Linked DNA regions of Alkalihalophilus pseudofirmus. The protein of the gene in region 1 binds, or shares a complex with, the protein of each later gene. Links are inferred from orthologs where the notes say so. Each region holds a gene or a part of one and is shown on either strand. Other genes may lie near its edges. The genes, in order: uvrA and mfd.

Region 1 (7,321 bases):
TAACCTCCTCGCTCCGTTGATTGGAGCGGAGGGGACTCGACTCCTGCCGGAAGTGCGTGGCCATGGGAGACCCCACAAGAGTGAAACGATGAGGAGGCTCCCGGACCGCCCGCGGAAAGCAATTGCCTGCAGCGGAAATCAACAATTATTGCAGGTAGGGCGCTTTAGTAGCTTTAGGTGCGTGGCCATGGTGATCCCGTATGAGTGAAGCTATAGGTATGCTCCCGGTCAGCCTGTGGAAAGCGTGTGCTTGCAGCAGAGATCAACAAATGCTGTCAGGGGGAGCTGTTCACCCTCTTCTTTGTAGGAAATTATCAAAAATCACAATTTCTCATAGATCCTTTATCTCTTTTCCCCTTATATAATGTAGAATAGAGAGAAAGAGTTCTGGAGGCGTTAGATGTATGATGATCGACATTCTGAAAAGCTTGGGACTTACGATTGGCTCATTTTTCGCCAACCCCATCTTGTACATAGGATTATTTGTGATTTTTTTAATTGCGCATCGCCGCGTTCAAAAAGAACGGGTAGCATTTCATACGCGTGTGACAGATAAGATTGCTGACTTTGTCATACCGTTCTTGCCAGCATTATTGATCGGTCTTCTTATTTCAGCCGCAACGCTTGGAATCGGAATTGTGATCACGATGGAAGTGGTTTTTGTCATGATTGCGGCTTCGATTGTGATGGTATTAACTACATCAGTCAGGTGGATGTCACCTTCTTATATTATCGGCCTGACACTTTTAGCTGTGGCGTTTGCACCCGTATTTACTGAGGTTAGTATGCTGCAAAATATCGCTGCTTTTCTGAGCGGCTTCCCGCTGCATTATATAGCTGTTATTCTTGCTCTGTTAGCAATTGGGGAAGGACTCCTTATTTACCGTAATGGAGATGTGTATACATCGCCTGGTGTTGAACGAAGTAAACGCGGTAAATGGGTAGGATTTCAAGAGGCTAAACGATTATGGATTGTTCCGGTCTTCTTCTTTGTACCGACAGGAATCATTCCTGGCTTTGAGTATTGGCCGGTATTCTCTTTAGGTGAGACAAGCTTTCAGCCGATCCTGTTCCCTGTCCTAGTAGGGTTTGGCCAGCGTGTTCGTTCCGCTCTTCCGAAAGAGCCTATTAAGATGATGGGCATGCGAGTGGCAGGGCTTGGGGTGTTTTTAGGCATTCTTGCAGCAGCGAGTTATTGGTATCCGTTTGTAGCAGTACTGGCTGCTTCCCTTGCGATCATTTTACGGGAAGTATTATGGATGCTTGCCAAGGCTCGTGATGAGGCAGGTCCATCATTTTACGGCTCAAGGGATAAAGGCTGCGTCATTTTAGGGGTGATCCCAAATAGTCCTGCAACCAAAATGAAACTGCAAGTAGGAGAGACAATAGTTAAAGTGAATGGTCAAACCGTCCATGATGAGAACAGTTTCTATGAGGCGCTTCAGCTTAATGCTGCTGCCTTCTGTAAAATAGATGTGCTTGATCATTCCGGGGAAGTTCGATTTACCCAAGGGGCCCTTTATGACGGAGAACATCATCAGCTAGGCGTATTATTAGTAAAGCAAGACTATCAATTGCAAGATTCGGTGGTTTAAGCTTGAGATAAAGTAAAGGAGAAATCGTATAGAGCATGTCAGAAATATTATTAGCACTGTTCGCCCCGTTCTTGCTAATGGTCATCACCACAAGAGTAACCTTTAGTTTGGTCGGAGCAAGTATTGTCACATGGATGGTCATTCTGTCTGTCATCAGTGTGTATGATAAACCTTGGTGGCTTTTGCTGATCGCCATCCCATCATTTGCAGCAGGAGTTCTTATCGCTAAAAAAGTATTAATCAAACGTCCAGGTATGTAGCAGAGAGTCGAGAAATCGGCTCTCTTTCTTTATTTAAATACTACACAGTTTCAAATTTAAGGAAAATAAATGGGGACGTACGTTCTTATTATTTGCTTTTAACCTAGCTGGTTGTGATATACTATTGCTAAGAGATCATAGGTTCGTGAGGAGGTTTTTTGGTGGATCAGACATTTGAACTTAACTCGCCTTATCAACCAGATGGCGATCAACCCGCTGCGATTAAAGAGATTGTAGCAGGGATAAAAGAAGGAAGAAAGCATCAGACTTTGCTTGGTGCAACAGGTACAGGTAAGACATTTACGATGTCTAATGTTATACAAGAAGTAAACAAGCCCACATTAATTATCGCCCATAATAAAACTCTTGCAGGCCAGCTTTATAGTGAGTTTAAAGAGTTCTTCCCAAACAATGCTGTAGAGTATTTTGTCAGCTATTATGATTATTACCAGCCAGAAGCTTACGTCCCTAGTTCTGATACGTATATTGAAAAAGATGCAAGTATAAATGAAGAAATAGATAAACTTAGACACTCGGCTACAAGTGCGCTTTTTGAGAGGAAAGACGTCATCATTATTGCCAGTGTCTCTTGTATTTACGGCTTAGGTTCGCCTGAGGAGTACCGCGACTTAGTCGTGTCTCTTAGAACTGGAATGGAGCTGGACCGTAATGCTTTATTGCGTAATTTAGTAGACATTCAATATGACCGAAATGATGTCAATTTCACGCGTGGTACGTTCCGAGTTCGCGGCGATGTCGTAGAAATTTTTCCGGCATCTCGTGATGAACAATGTATTCGTGTGGAGTTTTTTGGTGATGAAATAGACCGGATGACAGAAGTAGATGCGCTGACAGGTGAAATCAAAGGCGAGCGAAATCATGTAGCCATTTTCCCGGCATCCCACTTCGTTACCCGTGAAGCAAAGCTTAAAAAAGCGATTGCTAATATCGAAATAGAACTTGAAGAACAGCTGAAGAAAATGCATGAGGAAGGGAAGCTTCTAGAAGCGCAGCGTCTTGAACAGCGAACGCGCTACGATTTAGAGATGATGGCTGAAATGGGTTTTTGTTCAGGAATTGAGAACTACTCACGTCACTTAACATTGCGCGAAGCAGGGGCTACCCCTTACACGCTGATTGACTTCTTTCCTGAAGACTTTTTACTGATTGTCGATGAGTCTCATGTTACACTTCCGCAAGTTCGGGGAATGTATAACGGAGACAGGGCTAGAAAAGAAGTACTCGTTAATCACGGATTCCGTCTGCCTTCAGCGCTCGATAACCGGCCTTTAAAATTCGATGAGTTTGAAAAGAAGGTTTCCCAAAGCGTCTACGTTTCAGCGACACCAGGTCCGTATGAACTTGAACACACGCCGGAAATGGTTGAGCAGATTATTCGTCCGACAGGCTTACTCGACCCAACCATTGACGTGCGCCCGATCGAAGGCCAGATTGATGATATGATCGGCGAAATTAATGCTAGAGTTGAGAAAAATGAACGAGTGCTTGTCACGACACTGACGAAAAAAATGTCTGAGGATTTAACGGATTACTTAAAAGAGATCGGCATTAAAGTACGTTATCTCCACTCAGAGATTAAGACGCTTGAACGAATCGAAATTATTCGTCAGCTGCGGATGGGAACGTTTGATGTGTTAGTCGGCATTAACTTGCTGCGTGAAGGGCTTGATATTCCTGAGGTGTCTCTTGTTGCGATACTCGATGCTGATAAGGAAGGGTTCTTGCGTGCAGAACGTTCATTGATTCAAACGATAGGACGTGCTGCTCGTAACTCTAATGGTCATGTCATTATGTATGCAGATAAGATGACTAAATCGATGCAGATCGCCATTGATGAAACGGCAAGACGCCGCAGCATTCAAGAAGAATATAATGAAAAGCATGGCATCACCCCTAAAACGATTCAAAAGAAAATTCCAGAGGTGATCCAGGCAACAATTGTATCGGATGAAGACGGCGAAACAACAGCCGCACCGAAGACGAAGTTAAGCAAGAAAGATAAAGAAGCGATGATCGAACGAATGGAAAAAGAAATGAAGGATGCTGCCCGCGAATTAAATTTTGAGCGTGCTGCAGAGCTTCGTGATTTATTATTAGAGCTAAAAGCGGAAGGGTGAACAGGATGGCATTAGAAGAAATCGTCGTAAAAGGAGCTCGCTCACATAACTTAAAAAATATTGACGTGACGATTCCGCGCGACAAGCTTGTCGTATTAACAGGCTTATCAGGCTCAGGTAAATCTTCACTTGCCTTTGATACGATTTATGCAGAAGGGCAAAGAAGATATGTTGAATCCCTTTCTGCCTATGCTCGTCAATTTTTAGGGCAGATGGATAAACCTGATGTTGATGCAATTGAAGGCCTTTCACCAGCTATCTCAATTGATCAGAAAACAACAAGCCGCAATCCAAGATCTACTGTCGGTACAGTAACAGAAATCCATGATTATCTGCGGCTTTTATATGCACGTATCGGAAAACCAGTTTGTCCCAAGCACGGGATTGAAATCTCTTCGCAGACGATTCAGCAAATGGTGGACCGCCTTATTGAATATCCAGAGCGGACGAAAATGCAAATTCTAGCACCGCTCGTATCAGGGCGGAAAGGAACGCATGTGAAGGTGCTTGAAGACATTAAGAAGCAAGGCTTTGTCCGTGTGCGTGTTAACGGAGAGATGCGTGAAGCAGCCGAGGAAATTGAGCTGGAAAAGAATAAAAAGCACAGCATTGAAGTCGTTATTGACCGAATTGTGATCAAAGAGGGCATTCATACTCGTTTAGCTGACTCACTTGAAACGGCGCTGCAATTAGCAGACGGACGTGTACTTGTTGATGTAATTGGTGAAGAAGAGCTGCTCTTCAGCCAGCATCATGCATGCCCTGAGTGCGGCTTTTCGATCTCAGAACTTGAGCCGCGGATGTTCTCGTTTAACAGTCCATACGGCGCGTGTCCAACATGTGATGGACTTGGTTCAAAGCTTGAAGTGGACTTAGAGCTTGTGGTTCCTGACAGATCAAAAACACTTCGTGAGCATGCAATCGCAGCCTGGGAGCCGACGAGTTCACAGTATTATCCGCAGCTCTTAGCGGCAGCTGCTGATCACTACGGGATTGATCTCGATCAGCCGGTGGAACAAATACCTGAAGCTTTATTTGATAAAGTGCTCCATGGAAGCGGACGAGAGAAGATCTTCTTCCGATATGAAAATGAATTCGGACAAGTGAGAGAAAATGAGATTGTTTTTGAAGGGGTAGCGAACAATATTTCACGCCGCTATCATGAGACAAGCTCTGATTATATCCGTGATCAAATGGAAACGTATATGACGCATAAGCATTGTCCTAGCTGTAAGGGCTACCGTTTAAAGAAGGAAGCTCTAGCTGTAAAGATTAATGGAACACATATTGGTGAGGTTTCCTCTCTTTCAGTAAAAGAAGCGAAAGAGTTTTTTGAAAACCTAGAACTGAGTGAGAAGGATTATGCAATTGCTCGCCTTATTCTAAAAGAAATTAATGACCGTATCGGTTTTTTGATAAATGTTGGGCTCGACTATTTATCTCTATCGCGTGCAGCGGGTACCTTATCAGGCGGTGAGGCGCAGCGTATTCGTCTGGCCACCCAAATTGGATCATCGTTAATGGGTGTTCTCTACATTCTTGATGAACCGTCGATTGGTCTTCATCAACGTGATAATGACCGCTTAATTCAAACGCTTGAACATATGCGGAATCTTGGAAACACCCTGATTGTGGTTGAGCATGATGAGGATACGATGATGGCAGCTGACTATATTATTGATATTGGTCCAGGTGCAGGCGTTCACGGCGGACAGATTACGGCACAAGGGACGCCAGAAGAGATTATGAAAGATAAAGAGTCACTTACAGGCCAGTATTTATCCGGTGAAAAATTTATTCCGCTGCCAACAGAACGCAGAAATTCTGACGGGCGCTCATTTACTGTGAAAAAAGCAAGCGAAAATAACTTGAAAAATGTTTCGGTTACATTTCCTCTCGGGCTATTTATGGCCGTAACAGGCGTTTCAGGCTCAGGAAAAAGTACCCTTATTAACGAGATTGTGTATAAATCGTTGGCTCAAAAGCTTCATCGTGCGAAGGACAAGCCAGGGAAACATAAAGAAATTGCTGATATCGATGAAATTGATAAAGTTATTGATATTGACCAGTCGCCGATCGGCCGTACACCTCGTTCAAATCCGGCCACGTATACGGGAGTGTTTGATGATATCCGCGATGTGTTTGCGATGACAAACGAGGCAAAAGTGCGCGGATATAAGAAAGGCCGCTTCAGCTTTAATGTGAAAGGCGGCCGCTGTGAGGCTTGCCGCGGAGATGGGATTATTAAAATTGAGATGCATTTCCTGCCTGATGTATATGTGCCTTGTGAAGTGTGCGAAGGGAAACGTTATAACCGTGAAACACTTGAAATTAAGTACAAAGGAAAGACAATTTCTGATGTGCTTGAAATGACGGTGGAAGAGAGTGTAGAATTCTTTGCTAACATCCCGAAAATTAAGCGGAAGGTTCAGACCTTGGTCGATGTTGGGCTTGGCTACATTAAACTTGGCCAGCCGGCAACGACTTTATCAGGAGGGGAAGCGCAGCGTGTGAAACTTGCTTCTCAGCTTCATCGTCGTGCGACAGGCAGAACATTATATATTTTAGATGAACCAACAACAGGGCTGCATGTGGATGATATTGACCGTTTATTAAAAGTGTTGCAGCGACTTGTCGATAATGGGGATACAGTCCTTGTTATTGAACATAATTTAGATGTGATTAAAACGGTGGACCATATTATTGATCTAGGACCTGAAGGCGGGGACAAAGGCGGTCAAATTGTCGCTGAAGGGACACCAGAGCAAGTGGCTGAAACAAAAGCTTCTTATACCGGCCGCTATTTAAAGCCGATACTAGAGCGTGATCGTAAACGGATGGAAAATCAAATGAAGGATCAAATGGAAGAAAAAGAGTTACAAAAAAGCTAAAAGATGAAACATGATCGCAGGATCATCCGTAATACAATAGAAGATGACAACAGAAAAGGTGCGTGCTTTTAGTGCGTACCTTTTCTACTAAGTATTATAGAAAATCTGACATGAGCTACATTAATTAAGGAGGCTTTAACGATGGAAGAGCGGAAAATGATTTTGAAGATGATCGAGGATGGTAAAATTACAGCTGAAGAGGGCATTAAGCTTTTAGAAGCGATGGATACGAAAGCAGAACCTGAACAAAGGCGTGCTGAGCCAGCTTCTCTAATAACAGATGTGAATTGGGATGAGGGAGAAGAGTATAAGAAGCGCAACCGACAATCCTCTTCTGCTGAAAATCGATTTGCAAGCTTCATTGATACGGCACTCCAGAAAATTAAAGACTTTGATTTAGACTTTAACTTTGGTTCTTCTGTTGTGGTGGACCACAT
Region 2 (7,473 bases), 3.5 Mb from region 1 along the record:
CACTTGGTTTTGACCATTTAACGTCTAATGAAAGACAAGATATGTTATCATATCAAACAAATGGAGATCTCTATGTGAACGTAGTGTGTGATGATTGCGAAGAAGCTTTAACGAGAAATCCTGATTTTTATGAATTAGATACATTTATTCAATAATAGCAATCAATAATAGCAATTAATATGGGCTGTTATAAGCTTCAGGAAGTGCTTTGGCAATATGCCAAAGCGTTTTTCTGTTTTGAAATTTTAATAAGTGGCAGGTAAGTGCTATTATAAGTCGAACATAGTTATAAATAAAACGATTATGCGAATTGGTATGCTTATATGAAAATGAAAGTCTGCTAAAGACAAAAAAGTTGATTTGTTTTGTCATACTACTTAAAAAGGCAGAGTAGCAATAAACAAAGTAGAATAGGTGTTGAATAACAGGGGGAACAACATGTTAGGATTGCAAAAGTATTTTCTAGTAAATGATGAGGTTAAAGCGGTTTCATCTAGTGTTGAAGCTGGAATGAAAGAGCAGCTGCTCTCAGGCTTAACAGGTTCTAGCCGGACGCTGTTAATGGCTGCTTTATACAAGGAAACGAAAAAGACGCAAGTAATCATTACTCATAATCTTTTTCAAGCACAGAAGGTGTATGAGGATTTAATTGACTTAGTAGGAGAAGAGGACGTTCATCTTTATCCAGTTAATGAGCTTATTTCCTCGGAAATTGCCATTGCTAGTCCTGAAATGAAATCACAGCGTTTAGACGTATTAAATAAATTAGTAGCTGGCTTTGAAGGGATTATCATTGTTCCTTTAGCAGGGATAAGAAGGTTGCTGCCTCCAACTTACTTATGGAAGGACAGCCAATTAAATATCTCTGTTGGCCGGGATATCGGCGAGATCCATAATGTGATTACAAAATTGGTTATGATGGGGTTTGAGCGTGTGGATATGGTGTCATCTCCAGGAGAGTTCAGTGTGCGAGGGGGCATTATTGATATTTATCCTTTAACTGAATCAAACCCTATCCGTGTCGAATTATTTGATACTGAAATTGATTCAATCAGAACGTTTCTCATTGAAACGCAGCGCTCTGAAAAAGAATTGAAAGAAATCACCATCGGACCAGCCGAAGAGGTTATTTTACAAGATCAGCATTACCAACACGCAGCTAACAGGCTCCAAGAACAGCTGTCAGCTACCTTAAAGAAAGTAAAAGCTAAACAAACTAAAGAAAAGCTGTCTCAAAATATTTCTTATGAAATTGGTCAGCTCAAACAGCGCTCGAGCTTCCAAGGTATGTATAAATACATGTCTTTTTACTATGAGGTAAAGAGTACGTTACTCTCTTATCTGCCAGATGATGCATTGATTATTATTGATGAGATGAGCCGGGTTAAAGAGATGGCAGACAACTTAGAGAAAGAAGAAGCAGAATGGAGCACGGCCCTCCTAGCGCAGGGAGAGACAGTACATGAAGCAACAATGTCACTAGATGCACTAGAGGGTATGAAAAAGTCTTCTCATTCGATTGTTTATTTATCGTTATTCTTAAAGCACATTCCATCAACGAGCCCAGAAAATGTGGTGAATTTCACGTGTAAATCGATGCAAAACTTTCATGGGCAAATGCAGCTTCTGCAATCAGAAGTAAAGCGCTGGCAAAAATCCGGCTATGCGATTGTATTTTTAGCGGGCTCTAAAGACCGTGCGCAACGACTTGCATTAAACTTAGATGAAGAAGGGATAGACGCTCATGTAGTAGAGAGGGCGACGGAGCTTACTGAAAATACGGTTCACTTAATGGTTGGCCAGTTAAACAGTGGTTTTGAGCTGCCGTCTCATAAGCTTGTCGTCATTACTGAGGAAGAAGTATACGCCAAGCAGAAAAAACGTGTACAGCGTAATAAGCAAAAGTTATCAAATGCAGAGCGTATTAAAAGCTACTCCGAATTAAAGGTCGGAGATTTAGTCGTTCATACGAACCACGGGATCGGTAAATATTTAGGTGTTGAAACGCTTGAAATCAACGGCCTGCACAAAGACTATCTGCACTTGCGTTACGCTGGTGATGATAAACTTTACGTACCTGTTGAGCAAATTGATCAAGTGCAAAAGTATGTAGGGTCAGAAGAAAAAGATCCTAAAATTTATGCACTGGGCGGAAATGACTGGAAGAAAGTGAAGAAGCGAGTTCAATCTTCAGTCGAAGACATAGCGGATGATTTAATTAAATTATATGCCGAACGTGAAGCAAGCAAGGGCTATGCCTACTCAAAAGATGGGGCTGAACAAGCTGATTTTGAAGGAACATTTCCATATCAAGAAACGGAAGATCAAATCAGAGCAGTGGAAGAAATTAAAGAAGATATGGAAAAAGAAAGACCGATGGACCGCCTGTTGTGCGGGGATGTAGGGTATGGGAAGACTGAAGTTGCTATACGAGCTGCTTTTAAAGCCATTATGGATGGCAAACAGGTAGCTATATTAGTTCCTACCACCATTTTAGCTCAACAGCATTACGAAACGATTAAAGAACGATTTTCTGATTTTCCAATTAATATTGGAGTCCTTAGCCGTTTTCGCTCAAGAAAAGAACAAACAGAGACGCTGAAAGGCTTGAAAGCAGGTTCTGTTGATTTAATCGTTGGTACACACCGTCTGCTTTCAAAAGATATTGTTTTTAAAGATCTCGGTCTTCTAATTGTTGATGAAGAACAGCGCTTTGGGGTCACTCATAAAGAAAAGATTAAACAATTGAAGGCAAATATTGATGTTCTTACATTAACAGCGACACCTATACCGCGTACGCTCCATATGTCCATGCTTGGAGTTCGTGATTTATCCGTTATTGAGACACCGCCTGAGAACCGCTTTCCGGTTCAAACGTATGTGGTCGAATATAATGCCTCGCTTATCAGGGAAGCTATTGAGCGTGAATTAACGCGAGGCGGTCAAGTGTATTTCCTCTACAACAGAGTTGAAGATATTGAGCGGATGACAGAACAGATCTCGATGCTTGTTCCTGATGCAAAAGTGTCGTTTGCCCACGGTCAGATGAATGAACGGGAACTTGAGTCTATTATGCTTGATTTCTTAGAAGGAAACAGCGATGTTCTTGTCACAACCACAATTATTGAAACGGGAGTAGATATCCCGAATGTAAATACGCTGATCATCAATGACGCAGATAAAATGGGACTTTCACAGCTTTATCAAATTAGAGGGCGGGTTGGACGTTCTAACCGAGTTGCTTATGCGTACTTTACGTATCAGCGTGACAAAGTGCTGACTGAGGTCGCTGAAAAAAGACTCCAAGCCATTAAAGAGTTCACAGAACTTGGGTCAGGATTTAAAATTGCCATGCGCGATTTAACGATCCGCGGAGCTGGTAACCTGCTTGGTGCACAGCAGCATGGCTTTATTGAATCGGTCGGGTTTGACTTGTACTCTCAAATGCTTAAAGAAGCGATTGAAGAGCGTAAAGGGGATAAACCGAAAGAGCCTCCATTCCAAGTTGAGATGGATATTAAAGTGGATGCTTATATACCAGAGAGCTATATTCAAGATGCTAAGCAGAAAATTGAAATGTATAAACGATTTAAAGGCTGTGAGACAATAGAAGATCTCGCTGATTTAAAAGATGAAATGTTTGATCGTTTCGGCGAATATCCAAAGCAGGTTGAGTATCTCCTGCGTCTCACAGAAATCAAGCTGCGTGCCACTAAGGAGCGAGTCGAATCGATTGTAGAAGCGAAAAATCAAATCGATATTTTATTCTCGCCTGAAACATCAGAAGAGATGGACGGGGCGATGTTATTTGAAATGGCGCATACCTTAGGCAGAGAGGTAACTCTTGGTACGTCTGGTGAAAAAATTAAATTTGTCATTAAAACAAAAAATATCGACGATGAAAAGCTAATCAGTAAAGTTGAATCAATCCTGCAAAGCATTCCAAAGAGCAGAAAGCAAACAACAAGTAATACGGTTTAAAAAATGGGTGTGCCCTTACTTTCGATGAAGATGTAAGCAATAGAGGTAAACAAATTCTTGAATTGGTGAATAGTTCTTTTTATTAAACGGATAATAGTAGTATGAAGCGATGATTTCACACTTTTAAACGTAGACACATCAAGACTATTACATCTTCAGAAAGTGGGGCACAGCAGCATGAAAGCAACTGGCATAGTACGACGTATTGATGATTTAGGTCGTGTCGTAATCCCGAAAGAAATCCGCAGAACCCTTCGTATCCGTGAAGGAGATCCTCTTGAGATCTTTGTTGATCGTGACGGAGAAGTCATCTTGAAAAAGTATTCTCCGATCTCAGAGCTTGGTGATTTTGCAAAAGAGTACGCAGAGGCGTTGTATGACAGCCTAAATCACCATGTGTTGATCGCTGATCGTGATACATATATCGCGGTGGCAGGCGCATCGAAAAAAGAGTTCTCTAATAAAGCAATCGGAGAAATTGTCGAGATGGCAATGGATGACCGAAAGTCTAAGCTTGAAGCTAACTCTGGTGAGTACAACTTAGTTGGAGATCATACTGACAGTCTTAAAGGATTTGTCGTGGCTCCGATTATTGCAAATGGAGATCCTATTGGGGCTGTTGTTATTTTCAATAAAGAACAAAGCTTGAATGGATCGCTAGAACAAAAGCTTGCAGAGACTGCAGCTAGCTTTTTAGCTCGTCAAATGGAACATTAAAAGTCAAAGCTTGTCTCCTGTATGGGAGGACAAGCTTTTTCCTTTTCATTAACCTTAAATTCATTAATCTTAAACCACTAACCTTAATTCACTAACCGTAAAATATGCGGGGTAATACTTGGTTTCATTCCCCAATTTTATTATGATAAGGAAAGGTATATAAGTGGAGGAGGACAACATTTGCAACAAGAACAAAGCCATCAGCTGATTAAAGGTGCGATGGCGTTATCTGCTGCTGCTTTGTTTGCGAAAATATTGAGCGCAGGGTATAGAATCCCCTATCAAAATATAGCGGGTGATATTGGATTTTATGTGTATCAGCAGCTTTATCCTTTTTATGGTTTGGTCATGCTTTTGTCTATGTATGGATTTCCGGTGGTCATCTCAAAACGAGTGGCTGAACTAGAAGCAGCAGGACAAGTACAGAGGGCGAGGCTGACAGTGGCGGTTTCCTTTTATGGCTTACTCGTTCTAGCTGCAGCAGCGTGGGCTGCTATGTACTTTAGTGCACCGCTGTTAGCGCAAGTTATGGGAGATACGCAATTAACTGCACCGCTGCGTGCAGTGAGTTTAACATTTTGGTTTATTCCTTTTTTAAGTGTAGGAAGAGGCCTTCACCAAGCAAGGCGTGAATTGCTTCCGACAGCGATCTCTCACATCAGCGAACAGTTTGTCCGAGTTGCGATGATTATTATTTTTGTTGTCGTGATTATGAGTCAAACGGCTAACCCGTATGATGCAGGCAAAGGGGCAGTATATGGGTCCTTAATCGGGGGAGTTGTTGGTGTGATTGTAATTATTTTCTTATCAAAATCTATCGCTTGGACGGAATGGCTGAAGGTGAGTGGGGCATCACTCAAGGAAGTGTTATCCATCCACTCCTTGCTTTTTAAACAAGGTATTTTCATTTGTATCAGTGCGCTATTATTTATTTTTATTCAATTTATTGATGCCTTTACGATGATTCCACTCCTTCAAAACTTTGGATTAATAGGAGAGCATGCCTATGCTGCTAAAGGAGTGTATGATCGCGGGCAGCCGTTATTACAGCTTGGGACCATTGTGACAACCACATTCTCATTGGCTCTCGTGCCGCTGATCGCACAAGCAATCGCCGCAAAGGAAAGAGAAAAAGCAGGTCTTTACCGTGATTTAGCTATGCGGTTAACGTTATTTATCGGCGGAGCAGCTTCTATCGGACTTTTTATGATCATTGAACCGGCTAATATTATGTTATATGGTAATTCCCGTGGTTCTGAAGTTTTGGCTGTTTTAGCCTTCGCTATATTCTTTAGCTCGATTTATTTAACAACGGCTGCCATCTTGCAAGGATATGGTTATGTTCATATACCAGCTTGGGTTATGGGCCTTGGTATTCTCGTGAAGCTTGGGCTTAATATTCTTTTGGTCCCTGTTATAGGAACGCTAGGAAGTGCCGTGTCAACGGTTGCAGCTATTGCATGCATGGCGCTTGTTCAATTGGTAATAATTAGAAAGCTTGAAGGCTTTGTCATAAGATCGAATCAGTACTACTGGCTGTTTTTTGGCGCAATGATTTTGCTTATTGTCGTAACGTTTATATGGGGTGGATTGGTATCTTACCTGTTTGATATGGAAGGAAGCAGAATTCAAGCAGCTGCAGTCGCCTTATCAACCGTGATGGCTGGAGGTGCAGTGATCGGGTGGTACTTCTTCTTTTTACCGATTCTTAAGGAGGAAGAATGGCAGGCTGTACCGAAATTAAATAAGCTGCGCTTAAAGGTGCGCAGAAGATAAGAGGGATAAGACATGAGTACAATTAATATTATAGGGCTCGGAGCGGGAGATTTAGAGCAGATGCCGCTTGGGGTGTATCGTCACTTGAAGCAAGCAGAAGTGCTGTATGTCCGCACAGAAGACCATCCTGTTTTAGGCGAGCTGCGTCATGAAGGTGTTACGTTTCAATCGTTTGATCATGTATATGAGCAGTTTGATCAATTTGAAGATGTATACCGAAGCATCACTGCGCAGCTTATAGAGGCCGCATCAGAAGGATCTATTACTTATGCAGTGCCGGGGCATCCCTTTGTCGCTGAGAGGACGATCCAATTATTACTCGATGAAACGAAGGATAAAGAGATCCATCTTGAATTTTTAGGCGGGCAAAGCTTTCTTGACCCGATGTATAATGCTCTTAAAATTGATCCGATTGAAGGGTGTCAGATCGTTGATGGAACGGCACTAAATCGAGATGAGCTTGAACTGACTCACCACATCATTATTGTCCAAGTATATGATTCGATGATTGCATCTGATGTGAAATTAACATTAATGGAGCGACTGCCTGATGATTATGAAGTCGTTATTGCAACAGCAGTCGGATCAGCTAAAGAACAACTGACTAAGGTTCCTTTATATGAACTAGATCATGCAACCACATTAAATAATTTAACTGCGGTCTACGTGCCCCCTGTTAAAGATGGGGCCTTACTGGCTGCAGAGTTTACAAGATTACGTGAAGTCATAGCGGCACTCAGAGGACCAGATGGGTGCCCGTGGGATAAAAAACAGACGCATCAATCATTAAAGAAGTACCTCATTGAAGAAGCGTACGAGGTGCTAGAAGCGATTGATGAAGAGGATGATGATCATCTTATTGAAGAGCTTGGAGATGTCCTTTTGCAAGTCATGCTTCATGCTCAAATTGGAGAAGATGAAGGCTGGTTCTCTATCGGTGATATCATCGAATCAACTACAGAGAAAATGATTCGCCGCCATCCGCATGTATTTGGAAAT

The links.
Region 2: the proteins of uvrA (region 1) and mfd are in contact, whole or in part, in a crystal structure (PDB 4DFC), measured with the Escherichia coli proteins. The link is inferred for Alkalihalophilus pseudofirmus from one-to-one orthologs.

What each region holds. Positions count from the first base shown.
Region 1 is NZ_CP117835.1:3,563,769-3,571,089, reverse strand. What follows is about bases 3,614-7,084. They hold uvrA (excinuclease ABC subunit UvrA), read left to right. Parts: upstream 3,614-3,998; coding sequence 3,999-6,884; downstream 6,885-7,084. Other genes in these bases: PQ478_RS18810 (DUF4097 family beta strand repeat-containing protein), read left to right, coding at 7,026-7,084; uvrB (excinuclease ABC subunit UvrB), read left to right, coding at 3,614-3,993. Outside these bases: PQ478_RS18830 (PDZ domain-containing protein), read left to right, coding at 405-1,595; PQ478_RS18825 (DUF2198 family protein), read left to right, coding at 1,631-1,855; more of uvrB, read left to right, coding at 2,017-3,613; more of PQ478_RS18810, read left to right, coding at 7,085-7,321. UniProt on the Escherichia coli protein: The UvrABC repair system catalyzes the recognition and processing of DNA lesions. UvrA is an ATPase and a DNA-binding protein. A damage recognition complex composed of 2 UvrA and 2 UvrB subunits scans DNA for abnormalities.
Region 2 is NZ_CP117835.1:65,310-72,782, forward strand. Bases 41-4,181 are described here. They hold mfd (transcription-repair coupling factor), read left to right. Parts: upstream 41-438; coding sequence 439-3,981; downstream 3,982-4,181. Other genes in these bases: fin (anti-sigma-F factor Fin), read left to right, coding at 41-155; spoVT (stage V sporulation protein T), read left to right, coding at 4,159-4,181. Outside these bases: more of fin, read left to right, coding at 1-40; more of spoVT, read left to right, coding at 4,182-4,698; PQ478_RS00330 (putative polysaccharide biosynthesis protein), read left to right, coding at 4,879-6,474; bifunctional methyltransferase/pyrophosphohydrolase YabN, read left to right, coding at 6,487-7,473. UniProt on the Escherichia coli protein: Couples transcription and DNA repair by recognizing RNA polymerase (RNAP) stalled at DNA lesions. Mediates ATP-dependent release of RNAP and its truncated transcript from the DNA, and recruitment of nucleotide excision repair machinery to the damaged site.